3 regions of the Paenibacillus sp. TY11 genome follow, and region 2 is predicted to be linked to each of the others. Evidence: riboswitches for the same ligand, from Rfam matches in the RefSeq annotation. Region 2 holds a riboswitch; each other region holds the start of a gene.
What was found. A riboswitch is a leader RNA that binds a small molecule or an ion and turns the genes downstream of it on or off. The one in region 2 is predicted to bind cyclic di-AMP.
Positions count from the first base shown of each region.

Region 1: linked by a shared signal. The riboswitch ahead of AC6EJC_RS06870 (TrkH family potassium uptake protein) and the one ahead of AC6EJC_RS25555 (resuscitation-promoting factor) in region 2 are both predicted to bind cyclic di-AMP.
Region 3: linked by a shared signal. The riboswitch ahead of AC6EJC_RS04285 (hypothetical protein) and the one ahead of AC6EJC_RS25555 (resuscitation-promoting factor) in region 2 are both predicted to bind cyclic di-AMP.

Region 1 is NZ_JCBAIQ010000005.1:109,480-120,180, reverse strand. It holds gene AC6EJC_RS06885 (succinate dehydrogenase cytochrome b558 subunit) at 1-563, opposite strand, end outside; gene AC6EJC_RS06880 (LysR family transcriptional regulator) at 790-1,695, shown strand; gene AC6EJC_RS06875 (potassium channel family protein) at 1,701-2,378, opposite strand; gene AC6EJC_RS06870 (TrkH family potassium uptake protein) at 2,519-3,859, opposite strand; cyclic di-AMP (ydaO/yuaA leader) riboswitch at 4,181-4,331, opposite strand; gene AC6EJC_RS06865 (CPBP family intramembrane glutamic endopeptidase) at 4,594-6,324, shown strand; gene uvrC (excinuclease ABC subunit UvrC) at 6,293-8,377, opposite strand; gene trxA (thioredoxin) at 8,538-8,855, opposite strand; gene dnaI (primosomal protein DnaI) at 8,981-9,928, opposite strand; gene AC6EJC_RS06845 (replication initiation and membrane attachment family protein) at 10,177-10,701, opposite strand, start outside.
Region 2 is NZ_JCBAIQ010000038.1:9,858-20,558, forward strand. It holds gene glmU (bifunctional UDP-N-acetylglucosamine diphosphorylase/glucosamine-1-phosphate N-acetyltransferase GlmU) at 1-994, opposite strand, end outside; gene spoVG (septation regulator SpoVG) at 1,340-1,627, opposite strand; gene purR (pur operon repressor) at 1,802-2,629, opposite strand; gene ispE (4-(cytidine 5'-diphospho)-2-C-methyl-D-erythritol kinase) at 2,811-3,665, opposite strand; gene AC6EJC_RS25530 (small, acid-soluble spore protein, alpha/beta type) at 3,810-3,989, opposite strand; gene veg (biofilm formation stimulator Veg) at 4,154-4,435, opposite strand; gene yabG (sporulation peptidase YabG) at 4,638-5,534, opposite strand; gene rsmA (16S rRNA (adenine(1518)-N(6)/adenine(1519)-N(6))-dimethyltransferase RsmA) at 5,590-6,474, opposite strand; gene rnmV (ribonuclease M5) at 6,482-7,027, opposite strand; gene AC6EJC_RS25555 (resuscitation-promoting factor) at 7,174-8,322, opposite strand; cyclic di-AMP (ydaO/yuaA leader) riboswitch at 8,594-8,874, opposite strand; gene AC6EJC_RS25560 (TatD family hydrolase) at 9,076-9,846, opposite strand; gene AC6EJC_RS25565 (HD domain-containing protein) at 9,889-10,701, opposite strand, start outside.
Region 3 is NZ_JCBAIQ010000003.1:17,452-28,152, forward strand. It holds gene kdpC (potassium-transporting ATPase subunit KdpC) at 1-438, opposite strand, end outside; gene kdpB (potassium-transporting ATPase subunit KdpB) at 458-2,488, opposite strand; gene kdpA (potassium-transporting ATPase subunit KdpA) at 2,541-4,217, opposite strand; gene kdpF (K(+)-transporting ATPase subunit F) at 4,365-4,442, opposite strand; gene AC6EJC_RS04285 (hypothetical protein) at 4,626-5,021, opposite strand; cyclic di-AMP (ydaO/yuaA leader) riboswitch at 5,136-5,308, opposite strand; gene AC6EJC_RS04290 (glutathione peroxidase) at 5,774-6,259, shown strand; tRNA gene AC6EJC_RS04295 (tRNA-Leu) at 6,407-6,489, opposite strand; gene AC6EJC_RS04300 (urease accessory protein UreF) at 6,753-7,490, shown strand; partial or broken gene AC6EJC_RS04305 (transposase) at 7,639-8,123, shown strand; gene AC6EJC_RS04310 (hypothetical protein) at 8,446-8,700, shown strand; gene AC6EJC_RS04315 (sensor histidine kinase) at 8,781-9,914, opposite strand; gene AC6EJC_RS04320 (response regulator transcription factor) at 9,904-10,599, opposite strand; gene AC6EJC_RS04325 (hypothetical protein) at 10,695-10,701, opposite strand, start outside.

The DNA.
Region 1 (10,701 bases), on a different contig from region 2:
AACAGGGTCATACAGATATAGGAAGATACTTTTTGCGCACGTGGCCCCACTGTAATCCCCCAACTGACCATAAATGCCCACAGTCCGTTAGCAAAGTGAAATGATGCCGAAACGACGCTGATTAAATACAGAATGAAATAAACCGGGTTCGTCACAATGCCATGCATTACGCCGCCTAGTTCCTCATGTGTTACATTACCCAGGGCCACCTGAAAGCGTGTGTCGTATACGTGCCAGATAATAAATACAAACGTAATGACGCCGGAAATACGCTGGAACAGAAAGCGCCAGTTACGCGAATAGCCAAACCTTTTGACATTTGGATCAGCCTGATAAGCGATATACAAGCCATAGATTCCGTGGAACAGTAATGGCAAGTAGATGAATAACGTTTCTAGTACAATAACCAGCGGCAAACCATTCAGGAAGGCCACGCTGCGATTAAATCCTTCCTTGCCGCCCTCCACCGCTGTGAAGTTCGTCACCAAATGCTCAACAAAAAATAGAGCCAACGGAATGACGCCAAGAAGTGAATGCAGCTTTCTGGAATAAAATCCTCTCATCTAGGTCATGCTCCCTTCTCCCGATAATAGCGTTTTCAATAGTAATATAACATATAAAATGACAGTTCCCGACAGGAAATGTCCAACAAGGTGTCCCTTAAAAGGAAAAACAAAAGTGTGAACATCTTGTGTCGCTTTCATGTTACTCCTTTTCGGCTTATAATGGAATTGCAATATACGTATTAATTCTTATGTCTTTTTTGCATATAGAGAGGAAGTGGATGATTTGTTTGAGGATTTGAACGCTTTTGCCGTCATTGTCGAGCAGTCCAGCCTGAATAAAGCTTCCAAACTGCTTAATCTGTCCCAACCCGCCCTGTCTCGCAAAATTGCCAAGCTGGAGGAAGAGCTGGGTGTGAATCTCTTTGATCGTCGGGGCAAACGGCTCGAAATTACGTCGACTGGCCGATTTGTTTATACTTTCGCGCTGGAGCAACGGCAACGACAGCTTCGCTTCTTACAAAAGCTGTCCCAGCACAAAAATGAAGCCCAGAGTATGCTTACACTGGGCGCAAGTCTCACGACACTCCAAACGACGCTGCCTACCCTCGTCGAAGCTTTTATGAGCAAGCATCCTCAAACCGAACTGAAGCTACTCACCGGCAAAACTCATGAAATCGTCGCCTTTGTACGCGACAAAAAAGCAGACGCCGGTGTTGTCGGGTCTGCCATTCATGAAGCCGGATTGCGTTGCATTCCGCTATTTGACGATCATTTGGAGTTAGTCGTTCCGATCGGACATGAATTAACGGTCAAGACAGAAACAGCCTCGATGAAAGACCTGCAAGGATTGCCGATGATCATTTTCTCCAAAGGAACCTGGTACCGCAGTCTGACGGACGACTTGTTCCAGCGCAGCGGCATCATGCCGGATATCCGCATGGAAATCGACTCCTTCGAGGCGATTGTACGCCTGCTTCCAACCTGTAAGGCTTCCGCATTGCTGCCCAAATCCTATTTGCGCAGCGAACTGCTGCGGGATAATGGACTAACAGCATTGTACTTGCCCGATTTGAAGGAGACACGCCGAACGACCTCCCTCATTTACTCGGAGACGACCGATCTTGGCCCGACTGCGCGACGCTGGATTAGCGAGATACGTGCGTCGTTTGCAGGCTACCGTATGGTGTAGAGGGTTTATCCCTCTTCATTGACATTAACAACCTCATCCTCAAAGCGGCCGATATTGTCATTGGAACCGATGATGACCATAATATCGTCTGCTTTTAGCCGATCCATAGCCGTCGGTGCGATCAGAATACCGTTCGCCGTATGAAGCGCCACGACACTGCAACCAAAGCGAGTACGGGCATTTAGCTCTGCTAACGTTTTGCCATTCAGACATGCAGGTACATTGAGTTCCACAATGCTGTATTCCTTGGATAACTCCAAATAATCGAGCAAATTAGGCGTGACTAGCTGATGAGCCACCCGGATACCCATATCTCGTTCTGGATAAATGATCCGGTCCACACCGAGCTTCTCTAACGCACGCCCGTGCAGCACAGATATGGCTTTGGCTACGACTTTTCTGACACCCAGCTCTTTCAGCAAAATGGCAGTCAGAATGCTCACCTGAATATCATCGCCAATCGCAACAATGCCACAATCGAAATTGCGGATGCCCAGTGATCGCAACGAGTCCTCATCGGTAGCGTCCGCTACGACGGTATGCGTCAACAACTCGCTCATGCTGTCGACGACATCCTCATTACGGTCGATACCCAGTACCTCGCACCCCATATCTACCAATTGTAAAGCCAGGCTTGAGCCAAACCGCCCCAAGCCAATAACTACAAACTGCTGCGTTTTCATATCTACTCGAAAACTCCCTTATCTGAATCAATTTCATAAATGATTAAACCAACGAAATGTATACTGCATATAGACAAATCAAACCATTTTGATCTATATGCACTCTTTATTAAAGCTACTGAGGGTATTATGAAATTGATTCATCCTATAATCATTTTGCCTTCCGGATGACGATATAATTCCTTACCCTTTTTCGGCCCCAGTGCATAAGCCAGCGTGAGTGGGCCCAGTCTACCTGCAAACATCGTTAGGGTAATCACCAGCTTGCCTATGACTGTCAAATCAGGTGTAAGCCCCATCGACAGCCCAACCGTACCGAAAGCAGACACCGTCTCGAACAAGATCATCAGAAAATGATGATCTTCAGTTGCCGACAAAATCATCGTCACCCCGATCACGAACAGCAACCCCAGCAGTGTAATGGTCAAAGCCTTGTAAATTCGTCCCTGCGCAAGTCGGTACTTGAACAGCACAATATCTTCCCGCCCCCGCAGCATCGAAATCACCGCTCCAATGAGCAGGGCAAATGTTGTGGTCTTAATCCCGCCTCCAGTGGAGCCAGGGGAAGCCCCAATAAACATGAGTATGATGATAAAAAACTGCGTAGCCTGCCGCAAGCCTGCGATGTCCAGCGTATTGGCACCTGCGGTACGGGGGGTAACGGACTGGAATAAAGATCCCAGCAGCTTACCACCCCAATCAAGCGAACCGAGAGTCTTCGGATTCGTAAACTCAAATACAAAAATCACGAGCGTGCCGACTACAATCATAGCGACCGTCATGCTGAGTACCACCTTGGTATGCAAGGACAGTCTCTTGCGCTTGCGATATTCTGCCAGGTCTGACATCACTACAAAGCCAATGCCGCCAGAAATAATCAGAAACATTGCGGTAAAATTAACAATCGGATCATATACATAACCTGTCAAGCTGCGAAATTCACCGAATAAATCAAAACCAGCATTGTTAAACATGGAGATGGCATGCCAGATTCCAAAATAAATCGCCCTGCCTACGGGCATATCAAAGGACCAGCGAACCGAGAATATCGTAGCGCATACGCCTTCAATAACCAGTGAGTACAGTAATACCTTACGGATTAACCCGACAATTCCCTCTACAGAAGTCTGATTCATCGCTTCCTGCAAAATGAGTCGCTCCCGCAAGGAAATACGACGCTTGAACACCAGTGCAATCAAGGTAGCCATGGTCATAAAGCCAAGACCGCCGATCTGGATCAGCGCAACGATGACAACTTGACCAAAAGTGGTAAAAAAGATGCCGGTATCCTTTACGACAAGCCCGGTTACACAGGTCGCAGAGGCGGCAGTAAACAAAGCGTCTATAAACCCAAGCGGCTTTCCTGTTGTATTGGAAATCGGCAGCATTAACAATAAACTACCTGTTAGAATGATAATGGCAAAGCCCACAACGAATATCTGCGGTGGAGAAAGCCGAAGCCAGCTTGCATTGGGATTCATCTATTCATCACTTCTCTCCTAATCCTTAAAACTATAAAAACAGTGATTTAATACGGTGTAAGCCCACTACGCGTTCCATTTGATCTTCCGATCGCTGTTACCGCCTTAAAAACACTCATTTTATCGTAAGGGTACCAAAGTAACTATAATTAGCATTCCCTGAATACAGGAAGAATGCATGTCAAGCACTATTCGGTCCCCCTGTGTTAATGGTGGGCAGCAGCGAAGGGGGCAGAATTGTTCTGAAAAAGCGAAGCGATCTAACTAATCCATACACTTTTATTCGCACAAAAAAAGACACCGGAAAACCGAGTGCCTGACTTGGTTCCTGCTCACAGCCTACGAGGTTAGCTGACGGATTCGGGCAGCACAGTATGCCCTATTTACACTTCCGGTCTAAGGACCGGCTGTAAAATTCACCCCAGTAACATGGTTCCCCCGTTTTCTCATAGAAATTCGGCTCAAATGTATATCATTACCTATTGTATTTCATAGGCATTGCCTCAAGATTATAATCCTTCTATATCTAGATCACAAAACCGATTTCGTCGAAAAAACGTGAAATTGGCTTTATTTTACGAATGGACGTCGTTTAATCACAGCTTATCTTATTTTATTGGAACTTTAAAGTGCTTTCACTCCATTTTCATGAATATCGCAGGTCTGTTGGCGGGAACCTGTGCAGTATGATATCTTTAATGGATGTTCTTATTTACAGATTAAGGAGGAAACTCATGAATCCTATCGGGAAACCGGTCGTGCTCACGGCCAACTTCAAAAAATTAGGCTTGCTGGGCGGGATTGGCCTGATTTGCTTTTTTATCTTTCAATTGCTTATTCCCTCGCTTAGCAATCCGAATCCGGAATCATTGATGAACGCAAAGGTCATCAGCAAACAAGAAGCGGTCATACACGCGTTGGACTTTGCCCGCTCCGAGCTGGGCTATACTGAATCACAGCCAGAAAAGCCCGTCGTGACCTATCAGGCCGAAACAGATTTGTACGGTTATTTATCCAGAGAAAAACTGCTTCAACAGTACGACCGTACATGGAAAAAAAGTTACCCTTACGAAACCTTTCGGGTCGATCTGCCTGAACCCTCTGCAAAGAGCAAACTGCAAATTCATGTGGATTTATCCACAGGGAAAGTCGTTAGCTTTAAACGGATCACCTCCAGCACCAATTACACACAGGCTGATATTTCTACGGATGAACAAGCACGTAACAGGCTTGTACGTGTGGCTGAGGACGGCATGACGCTCGAAGCCAAGGAGCAGGCGGCAGCAGTATGGGTCAAACGCTTTGGCTTCAAGCCGTCGGACTTAAAGCTCGCGACCACTGAAGGAGAAGGTGGATTAAAGTATACCGTGGACGATAAAAAAATCGGCGCCTCGGTACTTACACTGGCTTTTACTTTTGAAGACGGGAATGTTCGCTCGTTCACCCAAAGCTTTTCGGCCCCGTCGTCCTATACCGATTATGTCGAAAAGCAAACATTCTGGGCGAATTGGATGACCTATGCGGGTTATGGCCTATTTAGCTTAGTACTGGGTGTACTTGCCATTGTGTATGCGTCACTCACCCGACGACATACTTCATTTGTACGCGGCATTGTTCTGTCCGTTGTATACTTTGTTGCTAGTATAGCAGGGACAATGAACATGCTACCTTTATTGCAAGCAGAAGCAGGCAGTCAGGGCATGCTTATATTTCTTATGGTTTTCCAGGTTGGCATTACCTTCGTCATGGCTGTAGCTCTCTACTTCTCCTTGGTCGGCGGTGACGGGCTTATGCGTCAGGTTGGACTGAATGCATGGCCACGTGCGAAAGAGCCGGGATACGGGCTGTATGTGCTTCGCAGTATGTATGTTGGCTACTTGTGGGCCTTTATCTTACTCGGGGTACAATCCATTTTGTTCTTTGTTCTGGAGCGCACATTTAATACGTTCTCCACAACAGATGCCACACAATCCCCTTACAATATGGCTTATCCATGGCTACTGCCGATTATGGCCTGGATGGCAGGTATTGGAGAAGAGACTGTCTACCGCCTGTTTGGTATTCCGATGGTAAAAAAAATAGTAAGAAATACTTTTGTTGCCTGTCTGATCACCACGCTTATTTGGGCACTGGGACATACGCTTTATCCGATCTATCCGGTGATTTCCAGACCTATTGAGCTGACTTTTCTTGGATTGCTGTTCAGTTTTGTGTTCCTGCGTTACGGCTTTATTGCCGCCATGTTCAGCCACGTTATTTTTGACAGCATTCTAATGGGGCTTAGTGTGATGAGTCTAGGTGACACCGTGAATTTGAGCGCTGGTCTATTCTGGATCTTACTTCCAGCCATTGTGGGTTACATCATTTACTGGTTTAGTCCTAAAAAGCCAAATCGAATTATGTTTGAACCTGTAAAAAAAGAGGAGCCGTATTCTACGACTCCTCCTCCCGAAGGGCAGCTATAATCTGACGCGCAAGCTTATCCCCAATAGAGAGAGGCCGGAAGTCTTCGACGCTGGCCTCTCTTATTTTTTTGAGCGATCCAAAATGCTTAAGCAGCAACTTACGCCGTTTCTCGCCGATTCCGGGAATAGAGTCCAGCCGGGAAGTTACCATAGATTTGCCGCGTTGCTCGCGGTGGAACGTAATAGCAAAACGGTGAACCTCGTCCTGAATCCGTTGCAGCAAATAAAATTCTTCGCTATTGCGTGCAAGTGTCACGGCCTCAGAGGATTCTCCCACTAATAGTTGGGAAGTTCTATGTTTGGCATCCTTCACCAGACCACACACAGGAATGAACAAACCCAGCTCATTTTGCAATACATCGGTCGCCGCCTTAATCTGTCCACGTCCACCATCGACAACGATCAAGTCGGGACGTTCCAAATTTTCCTTAAGCACACGTTCATATCTACGTCGGATAACCTCACGCATCGTTTCATAATCATCGGGTCCCTGCACAGAACGGATCTTATATTTTCGATACTCCTTCTTGGCAGGCTTGCCATCAATAAACACGATCATGGCTGAGACTGGATCGGAACCCTGGATGTTGGAGTTATCAAACGCCTCCACCCGGTGCAAGCTATCCAGCCCAATGGCACGTCCGAGATTGCTTGCAGCTTTGGATGTCCGTTCCTCATCCCGCTCGATCAGCTTAAACTTCTCATCCAAAGCAACACGTGCATTTTCCGTCGCCATGCCTGTCATTTGCTTTTTCAGTCCACGCTGCGGTACAAGTACCTTTACATCCAACCATTCAGCCAGAGCGAGGGCCGCCGTACTCGGGTCCTCCAGTCCACCGGATAGTTGGCTTTCTGTTTCCTTTACTCCGGTATCTTGGTCACCAACTTGATCTTGATTTGTTGCTGCTGCATAAGTTGCCCGTTCTTCAACCACCAGCAATGAGTCAGCAGAATGCTCTGTCTCCGTTTGTATCGCTTTCTCATCTGTCTGTCCGGTAGCATCGGTTGTAGCTGCACTGTGGAGTACAGTTTCTGCCGCAACCGATTGATCGACATTGACCTGTTCTGCCTGCATCAGCTTAGGAGAATCCGGCAGCAATATTTCCTGTGGCACTGCCGGGTTGTCACTATAATATTGCGTCACATAGGACATAAAATCACTGTAAGCCTCACCGTAGAAAGGAAAAGTCGACATATGACGCTCGATCATTTTACCTTTGCGGACATATAGGATCTGTACACACATCCAGCCCTTATCTACTGAAAAACCGAATACATCTCGATCCTTCGCATCCGATGTGGTGATTTTCTGCTTTTCCATCATCGCGTCGATGCTGATAATCTGATCTCGCAGCTCCTTGGCCCGCTCAAAGTACAATTCCTCTGCGGCCTCCTGCATTTTACGCTGAAGATCCTTTTTAATTTCCTCATGTCCCCCGCTTAAAAAGGACCCAATCTCCTGACCAATCTGGTCATACGTTTCCTTCTCGACCTCTTTCACACAAGGCCCCAAACATTGATGCATGTGATAATACAGACACACTTCCTTGGGCATTACACCACACTTGCGTAACGGATACATACGATCCAGCAGCTTCTTCGTCTGATGTGCCGCGTAGGAATTGGGGTACGGTCCAAAATATTTTGCTTTATCTTTCAGAACGCGACGGGTCACCTCCAGCTTGGGGTGTGCCTCGTTCGTAATTTTCAAATACGGAAAGGTTTTATCATCCTTCAATAGCACGTTATAACGCGGCTGGTACTTTTTAATGAGGTTGCACTCCAAAATGAGCGCCTCCATATTACTACCTGTAACGATATATTCAAAATCACGGATATCGGAAACCAGTCGCTGCGTCTTGCCGTTATGGCTACCTGTAAAATAGGAACGGACCCGGTTTTTCAACACTTTGGCCTTGCCGACATAAATAATAGTGCCTTCGTTATTCTTCATCAGGTAACAGCCTGATGCATCCGGCAGTAACGCTAATTTGTGCCGTATGTTCTCCAGCGCCTTCTCCTGATTCTGCAAGTCCTCCGCATAAGGTTTCATTCGCCCGGTTCCTCCTTCCATTCTTAATGATTACTCAACTAACTATTTATAATATATAGGAATAGTACACAAAAACGCCCCCGGTATTTACAACCGGAGGCATTGACCTTTCATGGCCGCTCCACCAAGCCCCCGCAGGAGCATGGGTCACATGCGATGATTATTGGTGTTTGGTAAGCATGCTTTTCAGCGCTTCTTTGGAGTTCAGACCTACCACTTTATCAACAGGCTGTCCGTCTTTGAAGACGATCAGGGTAGGAATACTCATCACGCCGAAACGGGAAGCAGACTCTGGATTTTCATCCACGTTCACCTTCGCGATTTTGACGCTGTCGCCAACTTCTGTGGACAGATCCTCCAGAATAGGAGCGATCATTTTGCAAGGACCGCACCATGGCGCCCAAAAATCAACCAAAACGGTTCCTGTGCCTTCGACTTCTGCGTTGAAGGATTGATCGGACACGTTAACAATTGCCATTGTATGTTCCTCCTTTATAGAAAAGTCAAGATTATTATAACCTGTAATGTCTGTTTCGACACCTTTTAATTATATCACAATAGTTTTTTAATTGTAAGATATCGAAATAGCAGACTGATGAACGCTTACCCACGCTGATTTTTTCCCTTTACGGTAATGACATCTACAAAAGGACGAATCCGGTCCATCAATCGTTGTCCCTTGTACATTTCCTCTCCGTCCTTGCTCGTAAAGCTGAGATGCTTCTCCAGCCCCTGCAACGAGTAATTGGAAGTATAAAAGGTCGGTTTGCGGTTCATTCGGTAATTCAAAATGGAGCCCATCACATGGTCCCGTACCCATGGGCTCAAATTTTCGGCACCAATATCGTCAAATACGAGCAGATCACAATTTTTGAGCATTTCGGTCGTTTCCTTCAGCTTCTGACCATCCTGAATCATGGACTTTAAGTCCTCCACAAAATCAGGCATATACACGATCACACCGTTCAGACCCCACAGGGCCAGCTCATGCAACAGATAGCCCATTAAGAAGGTTTTGCCCGTACCAAACGTGCCTTCCAGATACAGTCCTTTTTTGGACAGACCCTGACTTTTCGTTTCTTCAATGTAACGGAATAGCTGTGTGACAGCAGGCATACGCTGTGAATCCTTCCGCGCAATTTCAAGGGCATTATATCCCTCCAGAAGTGCGCGTTCATCCACATAAAAGCTTTTAATTCGCTGACGCACCCGTTGTTCATGTTGGGAAGCAACCAACTTCGCGCATGGGGTCCGAATGTCCACGATTTCGGCTGTTCCATTCGGATATTCCACGCCCAGCTTGCAAAAGTGGCCCTGAAAATCGTTAGGACACCGTTCCAGCCCCGGACAATTGTCGCAATTTCGACGATCCCGGGCATACTGAAAGAGCATGCTCATGTTGAGTCGCAATTGCGTTTCGTCCACATCAGGATGCGCAGCGCAAAATTCCTGCACCAGCGGATCATTTAGAACCTGATCGGCTACATTGCGAGTGCGCTGGCGAAACGAAGGGTTCTTCATCTGCTGTAGCAAATCGCCCAGTGATTCCAAGAACGCTCCTCCTTTCTTAAAATGTGCAGAGTTATGGGGGGAGACGCTTCGCGGATGGATCATTCTTATGATCGCTGTTGCCACCAGATTTTTTCTATCGTAATAGAAATTAAAGGTGAAAATCTGGTGGCAAAGGCGAACGCTATCGCTTCTCCAGAACGATTCCATCCGCTCCGCTACTGACCGCCATAAAGTCGACACATTATTGAATTGGCTTCGCTTAATAGTTTTATAAAACCTAAAATCCACTAGACCTTTTTCTGTTTACCGGATTGCATTCGTTCGGCCAGACGCAGCAGTTCATCCAGTTCTTCCTCAGATACGGATTCCTCGGAAGGCTGATCCTGTACGATCGGAATGGATGGCTTGGCGGGTCCGTTGTTTTTGGCATACGCGCGGGATCGGCCGCCGGAAGGAGAAGCAGTGGACTGTTTTCCTTTTACCTTGGCTTGATCCCTTATATATTGAACGGCTTTTTCGTAAGTGTTTACCTGCTTTAGCAGCATGTTGGAAGCAACGGCCTCGACAAAGTTACGATTAATCCGCTGATCGCTTCCCGATACAAGCAGTGACATCAAATAATGAATCAGCACGTTGATGACTTCACCGGGCAGCTTATAGCTGATATCAATCTTCTCAAATATATCCAGCAGGTTACCGGGAACCGTGCCAGGGAAAAAGGTTTGCAGCAAACGGCGATAAGGCTCGTTGCGCAACATCATATTATATTGGTGAATGTCACACTTGGCTGTGAATTGTGGTGGGACCTCCAC
Region 2 (10,701 bases):
GATAAGCAAACGGCCCTACAGATGTACTGCTTCCCACTTCCGCTTCGTTCAACACCGAATGTTTTACCGTTGCGCCTGAATGGATAATCGTATTCTGAATCTCTGCCTGTGGACCAATCACACAATCTTCTCCGATTTGTGTTCGGCCATGCAGCCATGTGTTCGGGTACAACACGGTATCGGAACCAATAACAACTTCGCTCCCGATATAGGTAGAAGACGGATCAATGACGGTGACACCATTCAGCATGTGCTTGCGAACAATGCGCTCACGCATGTAGCCCTCAGCCACCGACAAAGCGACTCTGTCGTTTACACCGATGGATTCAGACACATCATCTGTCAAATACGCCTCGACCTGCTCACCTTCGCCATGCAAAATACCAATGACATCTGTCAGGTAGTATTCCTGCTGTGCATTGGTGTTCGTTACCTTGTCCAGTGCTGCAAACAGCTTGGCATTGTCAAAGCAGTACGTTCCCGTGTTGATCTCCCGGACAGCATCTTCCTCAGGTGAACAATCTTTCTGCTCCACGATCTTGAGCACGGCCCCGGAAGCATCACGGATAACTCGTCCATATCCTTTCGGATCGTCCAGCTCAGCGGTCAGAATCGTCGCAGCCGCCCCACGGCTCTCGTGCAGTTGCACCAAGCCCTCCAGCGTTTCCGCTGTGATCAACGGAGTATCCCCGCAAATGATGATGGTCGTACCTTTTTCCTGACCGAGTAAGTCCTTGGCTTGCTTGACAGCATGGCCCGTTCCCAACTGCTCTGCCTGAAGCGCATATTCTGCCGACGGTCCCAAATAAGACTGTACCGCCTCTGCTCCGTGACCCACGACGACTACACTTCGGGACACACCGATTTCACGAACCGTGTCGAGCACATGCCCGACCATCGGTTTTCCGCACACCGGATGCAGAACTTTATATAATTTGGATTTCATACGTTTTCCCTGCCCTGCGGCAAGAATGACTGCCAACCTTTCCAACAAGTCCAACCTCCTATCCTGAAAATAACAGTTACCCCTTGGCTAAAACGTTAATTCCCAGATCAGATTTTGCTTAACTTTTCACAATCCTCCTGAAAAATAACGGCGAACCTTTGGTTAATGGCTATTTTTTCAGGCCAGCTTGTGCTGGACATTCATCCCCGGGACGCATCGCTGCCTAGTCCCTGTCTTATGAAAAAGCCGCTTCGGCAGCCCGGATGACTCCAAGTTGCCTTAAAACTGACTGTTAACTCACTAAAGAATATATCTCATTCCGGACAAAAAGAAAAGAGAGCCACAGTTAGTGGCTCTCTTTTTCTTTTATACCCCAATCCTGCTTTAGGCGAATTAAGCGCCTTCTTCAATAGCAACTTCTTCATCCACAGCCGCACGTTCGTACTCAGTCAATACAGCAGCTTGGATCTTCTCACGGGTTCCTGAAGATATCGGGTGAGCGATATCGCGAAACTCTCCGTCTGGGGTTCGTTTGCTTGGCATAGCTACGAACATCCCGTTATTACCGTCGATAACTCGGATGTCATGAACAACAAATTCGTTATCAATCGTAATGGATGCAATCGCCTTCATTCTTCCTTCTGAGTTCACTCGGCGGAGTCTAACATCCGTAATCTGCATGTGTGTTTCACCACCTTTTTCCAAATAGGACTTGGTGTATAATTCCACACAGCAGTTCGAATTCCTTCTTTTTTTGGAGAATTTGTATCCTAAATTCAGGTAATTTTTTTGAAAAGATTTCTTTTCGACATATTTAGGTATTTTATGATGGATTGTGACAATTTACTGCCCTGTTCACTCATCAAAATAATTACCCAGCTTGACTGTAATTTGCTTGCTGCGAGAATCGACTGCGGTCAGGTTCGCCAGTGAAATATAATCGTGCAGCAGGCGCTCTTCGTTCTCCACCTCGCCTGATTCTACCAGCACACCTACACCGGCTACCTCAGCATCAAACTCAGCCAGCAAGTCGACCATCCCTTGAATCGTGCCGCCGGCCTTCATAAAATCATCTACGATGAGCACACGCGATTTCTCACGCATCGCACGTCTGGATAAAGACATCGTATGCAGGCTCTTTTGTGATCCTGAAACATAATTAATACTTACAGCCGAGCCTTCTGTCACCTGATGGTCACGCCGTACGAGAACGACTGGCAAATTCAGCTGTGCTCCGGTTGCATAGGCGAGCGGAATGCCCTTGGTCTCCACCGTCATAACCACGTCAATCTGGCGATTGGCAAAAGCGGTCGCAAATATTTTACCAGCTTCGTTCATCATCGCAGGCTGACCCAGCAAATCGGACAGATACAGGTACCCTCCCGGTAATATGCGATCAGGCTGCTCCAGTTGCGCGCACAGGTCGTTCGCAAACGCAAGCGCATGCTGCTTGGAAAGCCTTGGGATCAATTTGACGCCCCCTGCCGCTCCCGCCAGCGTCAGAAGCTCGCCAGTGCCCTCATCCTCAAATACTTCCTTGATGATGGCCAGATCCTCGCTTATAGACGACTTAGCTGCCCCGTAGCGATCCGCAAAATGAGTAAGAGGCACCAACGTATGCGGCCGTGACAACAAAAATTGCGTCATTTCCACCAATCGTGAGCTTCTTTTAAGTTTTTTCACAACAATTCCTCGCGATCTATTTTCCTGCCGCCCGCTTCGTACAGTAAAGCACCGGCGGACTGGCCGGTTGCTGGCGGAATGTAAGTGATATAGTAAAATCCGAATATTTAATAGTAAATATATCATCTTCGTACGTATTTGTACAACAATTACCACTATAATCAGAAAAAAATATCTAAAATCAGGTCAAAAGTCGTACTGCGTACACATCTTTACAAAATCCTCTTAGTCCGTTGTAGATCCGTGGCACTTTGGCTTCCTTCGATACCAGTCCGAACACCGTAGGTCCACTGCCTGACATCAGTACGCCATCTGCTCCTAACCGGATCATGGAGTTTTTAAGATGCTCTACTTCCGGATACAGCTTTAGTGTTACATCCTCCAATACATTCCCCAGCGCGTTGCATACATCGGTAAAAGAAGCGTTACGGATCGCATGCTCCATCTGTCGGGCAGACGGATGGTGTGTAATCTGATCCGCTTTGACACGACCATACACTTCAGCCGTCGATACATTAATCGGCGGCTTCGCAAGGATCACCCAGCATTGTGGCGGATTTGGAAGTGGCTTGAGCAGTTCTCCGCGTCCGCTCGCTAAAGCTGTACCCCCTGTAATACAGAAAGGTACGTCTGAGCCCAGCTCCGCACCCAGCACCCTTAATTCTGCATCCGAGATGCCAAGCTTCCACAGCTTGTTCAGTCCACGCAGCGCTGCGGCGGCATCACTGCTTCCGCCCGCCAAGCCTGCCGCCACCGGGATATGCTTATCCAGATGGATATGGACGCCCGTAGACACGTTATAACGTTCCTTGATCAGACGCGCAGCCTGAAAAGCCAAGTTTTTTTCATCCAACGGTATGTACCCGGCTTGACTTGAAATAATAATGGTATCACGCGGTAACTCGGACATCGTCAATCGATCAGACAGATCGACCATGGTCATAATCATTTCGACCTCGTGATAACCATCATCTCGCTTACGTAGAACATCAAGCATTAAATTGATTTTCGCCGGTGCTTTTTCATATATTTTCAAGGCGTTCACCCACCTTCAACTTTTCCCTCAAGACAGCTTAACATATTATATCAGACTCAGCGTGTCAAGTCATGAGGTTCAAAAAAGCGGAGATGCCCCGGTATGACCCCGGATATCCCCGCTTTTCATCAGCACCACCGATAGCTACGATTTACGAGAAGCTGCCTGCTCCGCAAGCTGAATGGCCCGCTTGACCATGTTGCCCGCATCCTTGGCTTTAATGCCTCCCCAGCCTTCTTCTTTGACCGTGTCGTAAAACCCAAGATCTTTGGCCAGCTCGTACTTTAGCTCCTCCGACATGACACTCCGTCTTCTTCGGCTCATACATACGCCTCCTTCGGCAATGGAATAAGGAAGATCATTCCCGCCTTAGTATGTGCAGAAGTGCCATGCTTCATCCTGCTCTGTATATACAAAACGGCTTCGTCATTTAAAATGACGAAGCCGCCGTTAAACCTGCAAAGCTGGTATAAATCACGTAAAATCAATTAAGGTGTTTCAAAATATTCGACTACACTTGTATGGGAGTCGGGATCATATACGCTGACTTCCACCGACTCGGTAAGAATGTCAGCATAGCTGTAGGAGACACGTTTAAACGTCTGTTGCTCCTGATCCAGCTTGACGATAAAAACAGAAGGGTACGTTTCTTCCAAGACACCAGTTCGTTCGACGGTCTTACGGCGTCCGCCGTTAGCCCGCAGCAAAATTTTTTGCCCTACATGTGCGTCGAGACTGCGTTTGATTTCCAACAGCGTATTTTTAGCCATTGCCTAACGACCACCTCTTTCCTTGTCCATTATAACGAATTTTAGAGGGATTGTCAAATCGAGCTAAATATTATAACAACACAAAAAATAAGTTGTCAATTTAATTTTTTGCGAACAGGAATAATCTATATAAAAAATGGCAAAAAGCCTCTGGAAGCAGAGGCTCTTTGTTCAGGTTAATCCAATTTGGCACATTTGAATCCTAGATTGCGGAAGGCGTTACTTTAAGCGTCGACAAATTTTCAAGCTTCGGCAGGCCGATGCGATAGCTTCCCCTAGTTTCAATTCCACCCACTCCGCGACTGCCACTGATTGTCTGGTGAAACAGGTCGCCCATATTGACCGTATCACGGATCGAAGTAAAGGCCGCCTTGGCAGCCACGTAAACGGGGTCCAGCGCGTGAATCAGGATACGCCCTGGTGAGCTGGCAAAGTTCGCTCCCGCACGTAGCAGCGCCTCAAAATGGGACTGGCATGCCCCCGCTACAATCGTCAGCGAATCCAGATGACGTTCATATTGTCTTGCTACCTGAATCGCTGCCACAAAATTTTGCGAATTTTTATAGCTTTTCAAGCTGTACAAATCGTAAGGCTGCGGCTGCTTCAGCACACCGTCATGTCCGGTAATGACTACGATATCCGGACGGATCCGGGGAAGCAGGCGATACAACGTATCCGCCATTGCCGATTCGTGAACGTGATGCCCCTCTGCGGGAACACGGAGCTGTTCATATAAACTGAGACATTTTTTCAAATAGCCAGGGTCTCCATCCAGGTGAAGAACCTTTCCCGGCATTTCAAAATACGTCGACTCCACTGGATCACTCCACTCCCCAATCAGAGCTGCCTGACTGCGGGCAGCTTGCTGCTGGCGTGCCCGTTGCAACAGATTAAGAGACTCACCAGCCTTAATGTGGGCCTGTTGAGTCTTACCGCTAATCTGGTCTGCAGGCACTCTGACCAGATCGTTCACAGGGGAATCGGCCAGCAGCCGAAATTCCGTCCCCTTAATGATCGCTTTATCCCGCTGGATGTCCTCAACACGAAACGTGACATCTCCGCCGTACGATTTCCGAACGACCAAGTCTCCTAAACTCATCACACTGTATCACCCCTCTTATATCGTATGGGTGAATGCACAGTTTGGTTCCAGCTTAGGATATACCGGCCTCCAACAGCACAGCGCTGAGACGCGCAAATTCCTCGATACTTAGCGTTTCCCCTCGACGGGAAGGCTCAATATCAGCTTGTTGCAACAGCGGCTCCAGCGTGTCCCTGTTCTCTTTGGTGAAGAAGTGGCTTTTTAAGTTATTGGAAATTGTTTTACGACGCTGGGCAAAAGCGGCATGAACCACTTCAAAGAAGTGTTTCTCATCCACCACGTCCACCGGAGGGGCTTCCCGTACACGCAGTCGAATGACTGCGGATTCCACATTCGGCTGGGGAATAAATACTGTATTCGGAACAGTGCAGACTAATTCAGGTTCGCTGTAATATTGCACCGCAATGCTCAGGCTGCCGTAATCCTTCGTGCCAGGAGACGCAGCCATGCGCTCAGCCACTTCCTTTTGGATCATGACGACGATATTCTCCAGAGGGAGCTTGTCCTCCAGCAGCCTCATCAGAATCGGTGTAGTAACGTAGTACGGCAGATTAGCCACGACACTTACTTTACTGACGTCTGCAAAATCAGCAGCAAACACCTCGCGCAAATCCAGCTTCAACACGTCCCCATGACGTACCTTCACATGCTCGTAAGGGGCCAACACTTCTTCGAGAATTGGCAGCAGCCGCTGGTCAATCTCGACAGCGGTAACTACCTTAGCCGATTGCGCCAGCTTCTCGGTCAAAGCGCCAATCCCAGGACCGATCTCAAGCGCTCCCTTTGTATCATCCAATCCGGCAGCATTCACAATCTTATTGAGAATATTTTGATCAATCAGGAAATTTTGTCCCAAACTCTTTTTGAACGAAAAACCGTGCCGTTGAATAATTTCCTTTGTACGCCGCGGTGTTGCTATATCTTGAATCCCTGTCATACGGATATCACAATCCTTCACTTTCAATTTGTGCCAGCGCACCGGCAAATTCCTCACGGCTGATCTGAAATACAGAGAGCCGTTTATGTAGTTGCTTTCCGTTACAATACCCAATACCCAGCACATTACCCAAGGCCATACGGCGTGCAGCAGCATTGGGGTGGGTGATGAGTCCAGCGTCAATCAGGTCCGCCCACTCAATCAGCGGGTCGGCGCCTTCCACTGTCGTATGTACCCGTGCGAGTGCGTGTCTGATTGCCTCCGGTGAGGCATTCTCCACGCCAATATCCCCTTTGCGCGTCGCTTCTGCCTCGGGTATAAAAGCCTGCTTGCATCCGGGTACCTTGGAGGCGATAATTTTACGGATACGCTCCCCTGCATGATCGGGATCGGTCAAAATAATGACCCCCCGCCGCTCCTGCGCCAATGCAATTTTGCGCAGCGTCATTTTATTAATGGCTGAGCCGCCAGTTTCTATCGTATCCGCTTCAACAGCACGGCGAATGGCCACCGTATCATCCCGGCCCTCTACCACGATCACTTCCTTGATCATTTGCGTTTCCCTCCACTGCTACACAGCAAACTATATTTATCTTTCCCTGCTTTTGAAAACAAAATAAGAAGAGGATATCCTCTTCTTAGCATGGCATAACTATGTTGTTAATACTATCGCATTGTCCTCAACATACACAACCCGTTTTAATTGATTTCAGGCTTTACGGGTCCAATAACATATACGGTTTTACCGTGCTTACGACCAAATTGGTTGGCTCGGCTCAAACTCTCATAATACACATCGATTTTGTGGCCTTTAATCGCGCCACCGGTATCCTCCGCACGGCGGAAGCCCACCCCTTCGATATACACCCACCAGCCGATTGGAATTACACTCGGATCGACAGCGATGGTGCGTCCTTCCGTGACACGCGTGCCGGATGCGGTACGTGTACCGATACCTGGCTCCTGTGAGGAATACGCCGTCATGGAGACATTTTGTAAAACTTTGCTATATTTAAAATTGACACCTGCTTTACGGACAGCACTGCCCGAACTAAGCGTTGTTACCTTAACAGCATCTTTGGGACCGACGGAAGCAGCTAGAACGACCGGTTTTTTCTTCGTTCCTACCGCAATTACCTTATCCACACGCGTCTGTGCAACTTCCTTATTGACCAGCTGTTTGGATACCAACTTTCCATCATGATATACCTTTTGAACGTGCTGAACTACCACGCCCGACTTACCACTTTGGATGACCCGATTATCGCCTTTATAGAGACTCGGATCGGCCGTTTTGATGACCTGATAAGGCACCTGTTTTTTCTGTTCGACCTGCTGTTTCTTCACACGGACGATTTTTATGTCCATGTTAGACGAAACAGAGGCATCCAACGCAGGGTAAACTTTATCCGTTGACGATAATTTATAGCCCGAGGTGCGAATGGCACCCTCTACTGTATTTTCTGTTGTGTACAGCTTTTTCGTCTCATTGCCTGAGGATACTTTAACTTGATTGGCACGTTTAATGACTACGCGATCCCCATCCTGTACTGCTCCGTTTAGCGGCATGGAAACTGTATCATGCGGCTGAAGTGAAATGGAATGCTCGTTGAGCAAATCTTGGAGCTTGGATTCCCGGGTTTCTACCGCAGATGCCTTACCATCGATGACAAAAAAAACTTGTTTTTTAGATTGCGTGTACATCAGAATTGAAATCATAATCGTTAGCGCGATTAGAAAAATAGCAACCAAAGCAGCCTGGCGCACATTCTCTTGCTTCCAACGCAATACGTAAGACATGCTGGATGAGCGTGACTCATGGGTCTCCTCTTTTTGGAAAATGCCCATTTCCTCCGTCCTCCTTACATAGCCCGCCGTCTGGAGTAAGACATAGTTGAGATTTGACGTGACTATAACAGATTTTCTACAAGACAAGCCCGTACTGCGACTGTCCTGCACCATGTACCCGTCTTCGCGGCATGCTGTCCTCCCCTGTTTAACCACAGTATGATGACAGATTTTCTTTTATTCACAACAAAAAAAGCCAGAGAAAGAGACTAGAGAGCTCTTTCGTGGCTTCCGGCATGTGTGAATATGCGGGAAAACTCATGCACGAGATGGCTTCTCTCTTGTTACGCTTACGGGGTTAGCTGTCGGGTTCGGACGTAGAGAGACGCCCTAGTTTGGGTCAACCGCTCATGGCGGTCGCCTTCACATTCACCCCAAAGACCCAGAAAGAAATCGAAATATGGCTCCTCCACCTGTTCAATCCCATCTGGGGAAAGAATTTCGGTCGAGCCGACTGGCAGAAGAGTTTACTCTTCGTACCTACGCGCCGGACTTGCAGAAAGCCATACCGGTTCCCCCGTTCCCTGTTAAGGGACTCAGCGAGACTGGTTCATGAAATGACTTGTTGAGGTTTACATTCAAACAACAATTCACTGAAAAGATGATATCCTGTTTCTATGCATGTTGTAAAGCAGGTTTCAAGTACATTTTTTAAAATATTCGGTTAAAAGTTTGTAATATTCTCGAGTTTCCTGCAACAAAATTATGATTAGCTCCGTCTATCTCTTTATTTTGATCGATTTCTTCGCTTTTTCATTGAATGTCAAATCGTTCCAAGGCATTTTGGGTCGTTATGGCTACCAATTCCTCCACCGTAATACCCTTGATTTGGGCAGCAGCCTCTGCCACCAGTCTCACATGTGCTGACTCATTTCGCTTCCCGCGAAACGGGTGAGGCGTCAGATAGGGAGCGTCGGTTTCAATGAGCAGACGGTCCAGCGGCACCTGTGCGAGTACTTCTTTTGGCTGCTTGGCATTTTTGAACGTTATTGGACCACCGAAGGAAAGGTGAAAACCCATATCCAGCACCATTTTAGCTGTCTCCCAGCTCCCGGAAAAGGAGTGCATGACTCCGCCAATCTCACTCGCTTTTTCCTCACGCAAAATCTTAACAATATCTTCATGTGCATCCCGGTTATGGATAACAATGGGCATATTGAGCTCACGAGCCAGACCAATTTGATTTCGAAGCACCCGATGTTGCACATCCTTCGGTGATGTATCCCAATAATAATCCAGACCGATCTCTCCGATGGCTACAACCTTCTTATGACTGCATAACGATGCAATCCATTCTAAATCGCCCTCCTGCATTGTAATGGCATCCTGCGGATGCCATCCAACTGCCGCATAAATAAAATCATACGTCTCGGCCAATTTCATGGTGGATGGAATGGTCTCACGATTAAATCCGATATTGATCATCCGGGTTACTCCTGATTCGACAGCACGTGCTATAACTTCTTCACGATCTTCGTCAAATTGTGGCGCATCCAAGTGAGTATGAGTGTCGAATAAATCCAAGGTTATCATCTCCTTTTTTTACTTACATTTCTATAAAGTTGTCTATTGTTTGACAAAATAATTCCTTATTTTGGAGGGAAGCCTGTCTTTTACCCCGTTCAATTTATTCTGGGGATAATACATATGATATTTCCCTCGGTGAATGCCACTTATTGAGCGCACAATTTCCGAAACTTCGGATATTTCTCTCACCTCGCCCTGACGTCCAAGCAGTAAAATCTGGTTGTCCGTCGAACCACCCTGCCGAAACACATCATAAGGAAGATCTGTCGGAAAATCAATTTCAAGATCATATTCAGGGTGCAAACCAACCTTTTCCAAAGCCTCTCGAATACTGTCAATGGTATCTGTATCCATATTTTCTATTTCTACATATTTATACAATCTACGGTCCATAAAACGGCTGCTCAAATCACTTAAAATCTCGTCCTTTTCTCGTTTCCACTGGCTAAACACCGTCTGAATCAAAGACTCGTCGAGCATCAGATACTGCTCTACTGAAAGTTCTCCTTTTAAAAGATCCGGTAGCGGGTCCAGCAGAAAACCAAACTCATATCCGTTTCTAAATAATTCCTTCGCTCGCTTGAAAATTTTACGTAAAAGGATTTCCGAGCTGCGTGTTACAGGATGAAAATAAATTTGCCAATACATCTGATAGCGTGACATTAGATAATCCTCTACTGCATGCATGCCTGACTCCTTCACAACAATTCTCCCATTATGAGGACGCAGCAGTCGTAAAATACGATCCAAATCAATCGTGCCGTAATTGACACCTGTCGAATGAGCATCCCGTAACAAATAATCCATACGGTCGGCATCTAGCGGACTTGTTACCAGGTTGACAACGATCGG
Region 3 (10,701 bases), on a different contig from region 2:
AGAATCCTTAACCCGCTGTACCAATGCCGGATTCGACGGCGCGTAGTTACTCGATCCTGAACCAGCCCCATTATAATCAACGCTCGATACCCGACCTTGGAAAAACGCCGGATCAGCAAAGGATTGACCAATCAGCTCGGAGCCGACCACCCGACCATCCGCATTACGAAGCATGCTGCCGTTTGCCTGCTGCGGAAACAGTACCTGCGCCACTCCTGTGCTGACTAGCGGATATGCCAAACCACACAAGAGGATCATCAGCACAGAGATTCGCAAAGCCACTCCAATAACCGTGCTTCCTCGCATCTCCTCTCTCTCTGGTTGTCTCTCCATCTCAGCATCCGTCCCTATACGCTTGTTATTGCCTTGTCCGCCAGATCCGGCTTTTTCGTGTGCAGCAAATCTGCGTCCAGACAACATCCGATAAAAACCACTCATGTCGCTCACCCTTTCTGTGCTAAATCCACAAATGCACCAGCAAATCAATGGCCTTAATGCCGACAAACGGCACTACCATACCGCCCAGACCGTAAATCAGCAAATTCCGTCCCAGCAGGCGATCCGAGCTCATCGGCTTATACTTCACGCCCTTCATCGCCAGCGGAATGAGAAGCGGAATAATCACTGCATTAAAAATAAGCGCCGATAAAATAGCCGATAGCGGGGAGCCCAGCCCCATGACGTTCAATGCACCCATTTGCGGAATAGCCAGCATGAACATTGCCGGGATGATAGCAAAATATTTGGCAACATCGTTCGCAATGCTGAATGTTGTCAATGCTCCACGTGTCATGAGCAGCTGCTTGCCGATAGCGACCACCTCAATAATTTTGGACGGATCAGAATCCAGGTCCACCATATTAGCAGCTTCCTTGGCCGCGACCGTGCCGCTATTCATGGCTAGACCGACATCCGCTTGCGCCAGCGCAGGCGCATCATTTGTGCCGTCTCCGGTCATGGCAACCAGCTTACCCTGTTCCTGCTCACGGCGAATAACCGCGATTTTGTCCTCCGGTTTGCTTTCAGCTACAAAATCGTCCACCCCCGCTTCCCGTGCAATCGTAGCAGCGGTCAGCGGATTATCCCCGGTACACATAATCGTACGGATACCCATTTCCCGAAGCTGATCAAACCGCTCCTTCATGCCCGGCTTCACCGTATCTTTCAAATAAATAATGCCGTATATCTGATCATCCAGCGCAACTGCCAGCGGTGTACCTCCTTCAGAGGCTACCTGATTCGCTTTTTCCTCCAGGTCGGCTGGAACGCTGCCGTTTTGCGATACGATCCACTGCCGAACAGAATCCACCGCGCCCTTCCGTACCTTTCGTCCATCGGCCAGATCCAGACCACTCATCCGGGTTTCCGCCTTGAATTCGATAAAGGTTCCGCCTGCCGCCAAGGATTCATCTAACGTATGCTCCTGTTTGCGCATCAACTCGAGAACTGAGCGACCTTCAGGCGTCTCATCCTTCATGGAGCTCATCGCTGCCCACTTCACTAACTCTGCCTTCTCCACGCCCCCTACAGGCACGAATTCGCTCGCCATCCGGTTACCGAAGGTAATTGTACCTGTTTTATCGAGAATCATCGTGTTGATGTCCCCGGATGCTTCTACCGCCTTGCCTGACATGGCCAGCACGTTAAACTGGGTGACTCGGTCCATACCGGCAATCCCGATAGCTGACAGCAGTCCTCCAATGGTGGTCGGAATCAAACAAACCAGTAGAGAAATCAGCACGGGAACAGGCAAATCGATGTTAAAATGGCGGGCAATCGGCGCTAGCGTAACCACCACAATTAGAAAAATAATCGTCAAGCTAATCAGCAAAGTGTTCAGCGCAATCTCATTCGGCGTTTTTTGACGCTGTGCGCCTTCCACGAGCGAAATCATTTTATCAATAAATGTCTCGCCCGGCTCTGTCGTAATCCGCACCTTAATCTGGTCACTGACCACCCGCGTCCCGCCAGTTACCGAGCAGAAATCACCGCCCGATTCCTTGATGACCGGAGCCGATTCTCCCGTAATCGCAGATTCATCCACCGAGGCCAGACCTTCAATGACCTCACCATCACTTGGAATCATTTCGCCCTGGGAGACGATAACCACGTCACCTTTACGCAATTCGGTCGAGCTAACCACCTGAATCTCATCCCCGACAAGCTTGTTTGCTTGTGTATCCTGCTTGGATTTTTTCAAAGAGGCAGCTTGCGCCTTCCCCCGCCCCTCCGCGAGTGCTTCGGCAAAGTTGGCAAAAAGCAATGTGAACAACAGAATAATAAAAACAGCCAAGTTAAAGCCCATTTCGTTTCCAGTTCCAAAATAACCGGGAAACAACAACATGAGCAGCACAACGAATGTACCGATCTCCACGACGAACATAACAGGATTTTTCATCATAATCATCGGATTTAATTTCATAAAGCTATCCTTGACCGCATGCTTTAAGATGCTTCTGTCTAGCATGCGTTTGCGTTGTTCCTTCATGATCAAGCCCCCCGTTCATCCATCTCATTTTCTTCTTCAATGTCCATCTTCTTCACATGGTCAAAAATTCAGCAACAGGTCCCAATACAATTACGGGCAAAAAGGTCAACGCACCAATCAGCAGCACGACCCCGATCAAAATGGCTCCAAATAACTTATTGTCCGTGCGCAGTGTACCCGTCGTCACCGGAGTCGGTGCTTTGGCATTCAACGAAGCCGCTACAGCCAACAGTGCAATCATAGATACATATCGTCCGAAGAACATAACCATCCCTGTTGTCATGTTCCAGAATACGTTGTTATCTGCAAGCCCCTCAAATCCCGAACCGTTATTTGCCGCAGATGACGCATATTCATAGAGCACCTGAGTCAACCCGTGATATCCGGGGTTAGTGACCGCATCGTATCCCCAATGACTCATAAATGCAAGCGCAGTTGGGGCGAGAATGAGAAACGGATGTACCAAAATGGCAATCGCGATCAGCTTCATTTCCTTGCCTTCAATCTTCCTACCCATAAATTCCGGGGTTCTTCCGACCATCAGTCCGCATATAAACACACCCAGAATCGCGTACATCAGCATATTCATCAGCCCGACGCCCTTGCCGCCAAAAATGACGTTTAGCATCATTTCTCCCAAAGCAGCCATACCACCCAGCGGGGTTAGTGTATCATGCATATTATTGACCGAACCTGTCGTTGCCGCTGTCGTCACCGTAGTGAATAATGCCGATTGTCCAATGCCGAAGCGAACCTCTTTCCCTTCCATGCTTCCCTGAGAAGCATCCACACCCAGCGTCTGTATCAGCGGATTCCCTGTCTTCTCAGACACATACGTAATGGACAGAAAAATAAGGAACAATACCATCATCGAGCTAAAAATAATCCAGCCCTGCTTGCGATTACGGGCAAACAGTCCAAAGGTATACGGCAGCGAAGCCGGCATTACCCACATTGCCAAAATTTCCAGTACGTTCGTCCAGGGACTTGGATTTTCAAAAGGATGCGCAGAGTTAGCTCCGGCATAACCGCCCCCGTTCGTCCCCAAATGCTTGATGGACTCCAGTGAAGCAATGGGTCCCAAAGCAATCTGCTGCTGTGTTCCGCTCAGCGTCGTAATATCCGCCGTAGACTGTAGCGTCTGCGGTACTTTCAATCCAACCAGCACAAGCGTAAGCACAAAGGCCAGCGGCAGGAAAATACGTATAATGGCTTTAATAAAATCTTGAAAGAAATTGCCCATCCCTTCACCGCGCCGCGTCAATCCTCTCATAAAAGCCGCAGCAACAGCAAACCCCGAAGCCGCCGAAGTGAACATCATCATCGTGACGAACGCCATCTGTGTCAGATACGTAAGTCCGCTTTCTCCGCTATAATGCTGGAGATTTGTATTGGTCATAAAGCTGATTACTGTATTAAATGCCAGCGACGCTTCCATATTACTGTTTCCAACCGGATTACCGGGGAGCATTCCCTGCAAGCGTAACAGCACGTAGCTGATCGCCACAAGCACGACGTTCGTTGCAATGAAACTCATAACATACGTAGTCCAACGCATGCTGTCCAGCTTCTTCAATCCTACTACCTTATAAATCAGCTTTTCCGTTCCACCAAAAATCCGATCCGTCCGATTCGGTTCATTCGAGAATACATGATACATATAGGTGCCCACTGGCTTTACCAAGAGCAGCAATATGACGATCACAATTCCAATTTGCAGCAGCTCCATCCTCTATTCCTCCTTCAAAATGCTCCTGCGTTTGGAACAACAGACCTAATTCAGACCATCAATCGAGTGCACACGTTTGCGAAAACCCGCTACCTCTGATGCTTAATTCATGATCTGTTGTTCCCGCCTGCTTTATCCTATAGCTGACTAGAACTTTTCAGGGTTCAGGAGTGCGTAGATCAAATACACAAACACAATAGCTGTGAGCCCAAGCACAACGGTCATCCTCTTCGCCCTCCTTTAGAGGTCTGCACATCACACCAGCGCACAAACAGCAGTATCACTCCATAACTCACAGCCATCAAGAGCAGCATGTATATATCCATCATGTTCATACCCTCCGTATTGGTCCTCAGATCGTCATTCTTATTCCATCATAAAATCATAAACCAGCTATGTTATAAGTGCTTATCCGTTCAACAGGAAACCCACCTCTCCATTCAATGTGTAGATCACATGGTCCGCTCCCAATCCCCGATAAATTCCTTGTGGATTACAGCCGTGCGTAATAACATAGATCGATTCTGATGTTAGTGGCCGACATATTTGCAGGAAACGGCAAGTCAGATTCAAGCTGTTCTCGAACAAATACACACTACCAATTTCTTTTTTTGGAAAATTACATTTTCCCGTTTGCATCGTATTGATGCGCACAATGTGCTCCACACCCATTTTTTTGAGCTGTCGTTCCTCCTGGACGCTATTCGTGAGAACTGCAAACGCCAGTTTTTTGAACATGAGCAATTTCACAAAACTTCTGCCCGCTTCATTCGGTGCAGTGACAATAATTAACCGACCTTCCATCAGTAGCTCCTCTCCCGGTATAAAAGACAACAAAAAGAAGCCGAAGGAAAAAGGCTTTCCTCCGGCTTCTTACATATCCATGATAAAATAAACCATGGCTGCACACGGCGGTTTGTTGCCTCTCCCTGTACGCTTACGAGGTTAGCTGTCGGATTCGGACGTGAGAGTCGCCCTATTTCTGGCACTTGACCGGAAAATTCACCCCATGAGACACACGACTTCCAAAGCCGTACAGTCTCGATTGGTTCCCCCGCTTTTGCAACTGCAAAATTCAGCGCTATAGACAATTCGTTGTTGCTTCATTCATGTTAATTTGAAATTACGTCTTGAATCATACACCCGCGCAAGGAAGACTGTAAAGCTCAACTGCGGGGTTATAAATCGGCCTTTAGAGCATAGAAGATTAATAATAACGCTTACAATGCAATTATGCTTATCACAGCTCCTTCAATCTCTGTTTTTCATCCCTTTTTGAAAATGATAGGCATGTCAATATTGGCGTAGGGTAAGGCGTTGTTGTCCCTTTTTTGTAAAAAGGGAAGAAAATACGCTATATGTAACAGATAAATACCGATTGAACCCGCTTTTATGAGAAGAAACACCTCAATTCGCTCCATTTGCAGCGCGATTTACCGTTTTGAACAAAATACGATTTTACAGTGGCCGAACGCTTATTATAGCTATCCCAACTTGCAACCTCTTATTAAGTTGTTTAAAATTTAATTGTAGAATATCGAATAAGGAGGGATAACATGACCGTTTATGAATATGATGCACAAACCCTGCAAGGGAAACAAATTCCGTTATCCACATATGAAGGGAAAGTACTGCTTATCGTGAACACAGCCAGCAAATGTGGATTAACCCCCCAATACAAAGCGCTACAAGAGCTATATGACCAGTACCATGAACAGGGGCTCGAAATTTTGGGATTTCCCAGCAACCAGTTTGCCAAACAAGAGCCGGGTTCCAGCGAGGAGATTTCCGAGTTTTGCCAAGTCAATTATGGAGTTACCTTTCCGATGTTCGCCAAGACAGATGTCAATGGCGATCAAGCGCACCCCTTATTTCGCTACCTGACCCAAACAGCTCCGGGGGTATTAGGCTCCAAAGCGATCAAATGGAATTTCACTAAATTCTTAATTACACGCGAAGGTAACGTATTTAAGCGTTATGCGCCGCAAACCACTCCGGATAAGCTGGCAGGGGATATTGAGAAGCTTTTGCAGGAAAACTGACATTTTACTTTATCAAAGTCAACAAGCAGCCTGTCTTCCATACGATCGCTTCTGTTGCTGGAGGATATAACGAAAGTGCTTAACAAAAAAAGCATCCCTTCACGTAGAACGTGTCAGGATGCTTTTTCAACTGGGTTTTGCATATAATGCGGTCGAGAGGACTCGAACCTCCACGGGCGTACGCCCACTACCCCCTCAAGATAGCGTGTCTGCCATTCCACCACGACCGCAAATCATAATGTATTGAGGCAACAGATTTATTATACTCTCTCATCATCTATTTGTAAACAAAAATATAATAATTATTTTTAATGTTATTTTATTTAACATATATGAGCTATAAAAATATTTAATTTGACACAAAAGAATTATAAGTGTAAATATATATTACATATTAATTTAAATGATTTCATTTAAACAAAGAACTAAGTCAAATAATATAACATAAAGATTCACTCCAAGGAGGCGAACCGCCCTGCATAAAGGCAACCGCTTGCTGAACTACGCATTATTGTTGGACCCTTCCCTACCCGTTGGTGGCTTTACCCGTTTTTACGGACTGGAGGAACTATTCCGTAACGGACACTTGAACTGTCTGCAAGACCTGGAACATTACATGCGGGACGATTTGTATCCTCAATTTACAACCCTTGACGGCATGGCCATCAAAAGTCTGTATGTCGCCATCCAACAAAACGACGGTTGGCGGATCGCTCTTATTGATAAGATGCTGCATACCCAACGTTCCTCCTTGCAGCACGTGAAAGAGTCGCGACTATCTGGCCAGCGTTTACTCAAGCTCGCCAAAGCTCTTTATCCTTGGCTTGAATTTGACCAACTGGAAGCCATACTCATTCAATACAATGCGATTGGCACACTAGCTACCGTTCACACCTGGATTAACTTCCTCCTCGGAAGCGATGTAGAACAGACCGTTCACGGCTATCTTGCCACAGCGGTATCCTTCTGTGTCGAAGATGCTTTCAAACTGCTCAATCCTCCTTACGAGGAAAAGAATCCTCTTATCGAGCGTATGACCAGCGAGTTGCTCTCCGCATGGAGGAAGTGTAACGAACCTGAGCCAACCGCATTTCAGCGTCGCCTTCTTCACAGACATTGGTCTAGCTCCTACATCACTCAGCCGCCTTATATGACCCATAATAGCCAGTTGGATGAAGCGAAACTGTTTTCCTCCTCAGGCCTATTCAAACGCCTTCCAGCATCCCCCTGATGCGTCGCTTCACCAATCTAGCAGCAACAACAAAAACACTCTGCCCCTTTCCTCAAGGGCAGAGTGTTTTTGTTGATTTTGTTTAAGACGACACCGCGTTAATGTTGTATAATATAAGTAACTATAGTATAGAACGGACGGTGTTGGTATGCTGCGATCTCATCGAGACAAACAACAATCCTTTGAATTGGTTTCTCTGGAAGAACTGGTACCGCAAAGATCATTTGCTTCGTAAAGTTGATAAATATATAGACTTCTCCTTTATTCATGAGAAGGTAAGCCCGCTGTATTGCGTAAACAACAGGCGTCCTGCCATTGATCCTATCGTGTTGTTTAAAATGATCTTTCTCGGTTATTTCTATGGCATTCGCTCAGAACGGCAACTCGAGCGAGAAATTCAGACGAACCTGGCTTATCGCTGGTTTCTGGGGCTAGGCTTAACCGGATAGGCTTCCGGACCATACAACGATGAGCTGAAATCGCCGCACATGCTTTAAAGACACCACGATCTTTCAAGATATCTTCGATGAAATTGTGCTTCAGGCAATCTCTCACCGAATGGTGGGCAGACGTGTTCTCATGACCGATTCCACACACGTCAAGGCCAATGCCAATAAACATCAGTACACCAAAGGGGTAACACCCCGGGTTCCAGATATCAGACCCTTATGATGTAAAGAAAAAAGAAACCCATGTCTCTAAAAGACGGGGTTTCTCGACAATCTGACCGCTTTATGGCGGTGTTTTTTTTGTTTACCCGTTCATAGACTTGTCTGGATTTTGGGTATATTGTTCACTTTAACATCTAATTTTAGAGGTGCTGTTCAAATTCAATACAAGTAATTTTTCACTATTAACATCCATGGTCGGATTGTGTAAGTCACATTACTTGACTCCTATATAAGGTCAAGGTAATCATAGTAAAGCACACGAATTATAGTGGAGGCGTTTAAAAATGGATTATCACATTATTGCTAATTTTCCATCTAATCGAGATTACAAAGGAACATTGAAAGTTTATAATGATAGTGGTCGTTTGGTATTTGGACCTGTAGAAGCTTTAGGTCGTGGATCAAATGATCCAAAAAACGGTAACGATCATACCAACTGGAGACTTAAATATGCTGACATTCCTACAGGTGTTGCGAAAACGATTGTTTATGCTAAAGGGGGTTCTGACTACTCTTATGTCCCTTACAAGCGGGTATAGCTGAGTGGTAAGCAGTAGAGATGATATATCATGTGTCTAAGATTCAGGGTGCGGTTCAAAGGGCATGCTAGACCCATTTATTAGTTGTGATTTGAAAGCTCTACATTAAAAGAAGTGCCTACACCTTTCTCACTGCTAACGGTTACATAGCCATTATGTTTTTCCACTATTGATTTGACGATTGATAGCCCAAGTCCTGAGCCAGCAATTTCACGAGAGCGAGACTTATCTACACGATAGAATGGTTCAAATATATTTGCCAATTCATCATCTGCAATGCCCATACCTGTATCGGTTATGTGAATTATTATCATGCTTTCCTTAATCTCTGAGTTTATCTCAATCCGTCCACCTAACCTATTGTATTTGACTGCATTTTCAATTAAATTGTAAAAGGCCCTATGGATAAGATCTTTATTTCCAATAAAAGTATATCCACAATTTTCAAAAGACACCTTTATGTTTTTTTCATCAATGAACAGCTTCAGTTCATCTAAGATATCTTCTATTACTTCTTGTAGAGCTATTTTATCAGCAAAATTTTCATTTTTTTTAGAACTTAGATTTAATAGATCATCAACTATCTTTATAAGTCTTTCTGTACTTTGTTCTGTAATATCAATATTCTCTTTATAATCATCAACCGATGGTTTATCATCCATTTTTAAGACTTGTATTCCTGCCTTTATGGTAGCTAGCGGTGTCTTAAGTTCATGTGCCGCATTTGCCGCGAACTGCTTTTGATTTTCAAATGAGTTATTTAATCTATCCATCATAATATTAAAAGAGTCGGCAAGGCTCCCTACCTCGTCTTTTGATCTTATATTAATTTTTGCGGAAAGATTATGTTCATTTATACCCTTAATAATCGTATTTAGAGTGGTAATTGGTTTAAGTACCTTGCCTAAAATAAAATAAATCATTCCAATTCCAATAATCATTATGATAATCATCCAAGCTATGCTTCGATCAGCGAATTCTTGTTTTGCATTTTCTAATGCAATCATGGGACTATCATTTGATGGTTCTTCATTTATATTTCCATTGGTATCTATCCCGTCAACGGAGGTTACACTTAATGCAGGAGTATGCGCAACAGACAAACTGTATCCAACATTTCCAATTGAAATGCTGGTTAAACAAGCGGCAACCAAAAGAATAATAAAACCTGTAAGAAAAGTTAATTTGATCTGCAAAGATAATTTATTTAACATTCCCATCGCCTTTGCTTTCAGAAATAATATATCCTTGGCCGCGGATATTTTTAATTAAATCGTCATTAGCGGTGGCAGAACGTATTTTTTTCTTCAATGAATGAATATGGTATTTTAATGAGTTTGAAAATAAGTCCACTTCGCTATCCCAGACATGCTCTATCAGTTGTTCCGTACTTATTACTTTATTTTTATTGAACATAAGATATTCTAAAACAGAATACTCTTTTTTTGTTAAATCCAGTTTGGTGTCATGAATAGCTGCAAATTTCTGTGATGTATCCACTTTAATATCTCCAAGTGTCAATATAACATCATTCTGAATAAATGAACGCCTTAACAGACTGCGAATTCTTGCTTCCAGTTCATTAAAATCAAAGGGTTTCACCAAGTAATCATTTGCTCCATTGTCAAGCCCTTTTATTCTATCTTCTATTTCAGTGCGAGCTGATAAAATTAGGATCTTAATTTCATTATCTTTCGAGCGAATTTGTCTTAACACTTCTATACCGTCTATTTTAGGAAGGTTTAGGTCAAGCACAATCATATCATATTCATATACCTCATAAAGTTCCAGAGCTTTCTCACCATCAGCAGCTAAATCCACCGAATAATTACACCTTTTTAAGCCCTTTGCTATTATAGTTCGAAGTGTAGTTTCATCTTCTACTAGCAGCAATTTCATGAAGTATTCCTCCTTTATCAGTTCCAAACATTACAATAGTCGTACAAAATAATTGTACGACTATTGCATGTGTAGTTACAATTATGTGTTGCTAACTACTTG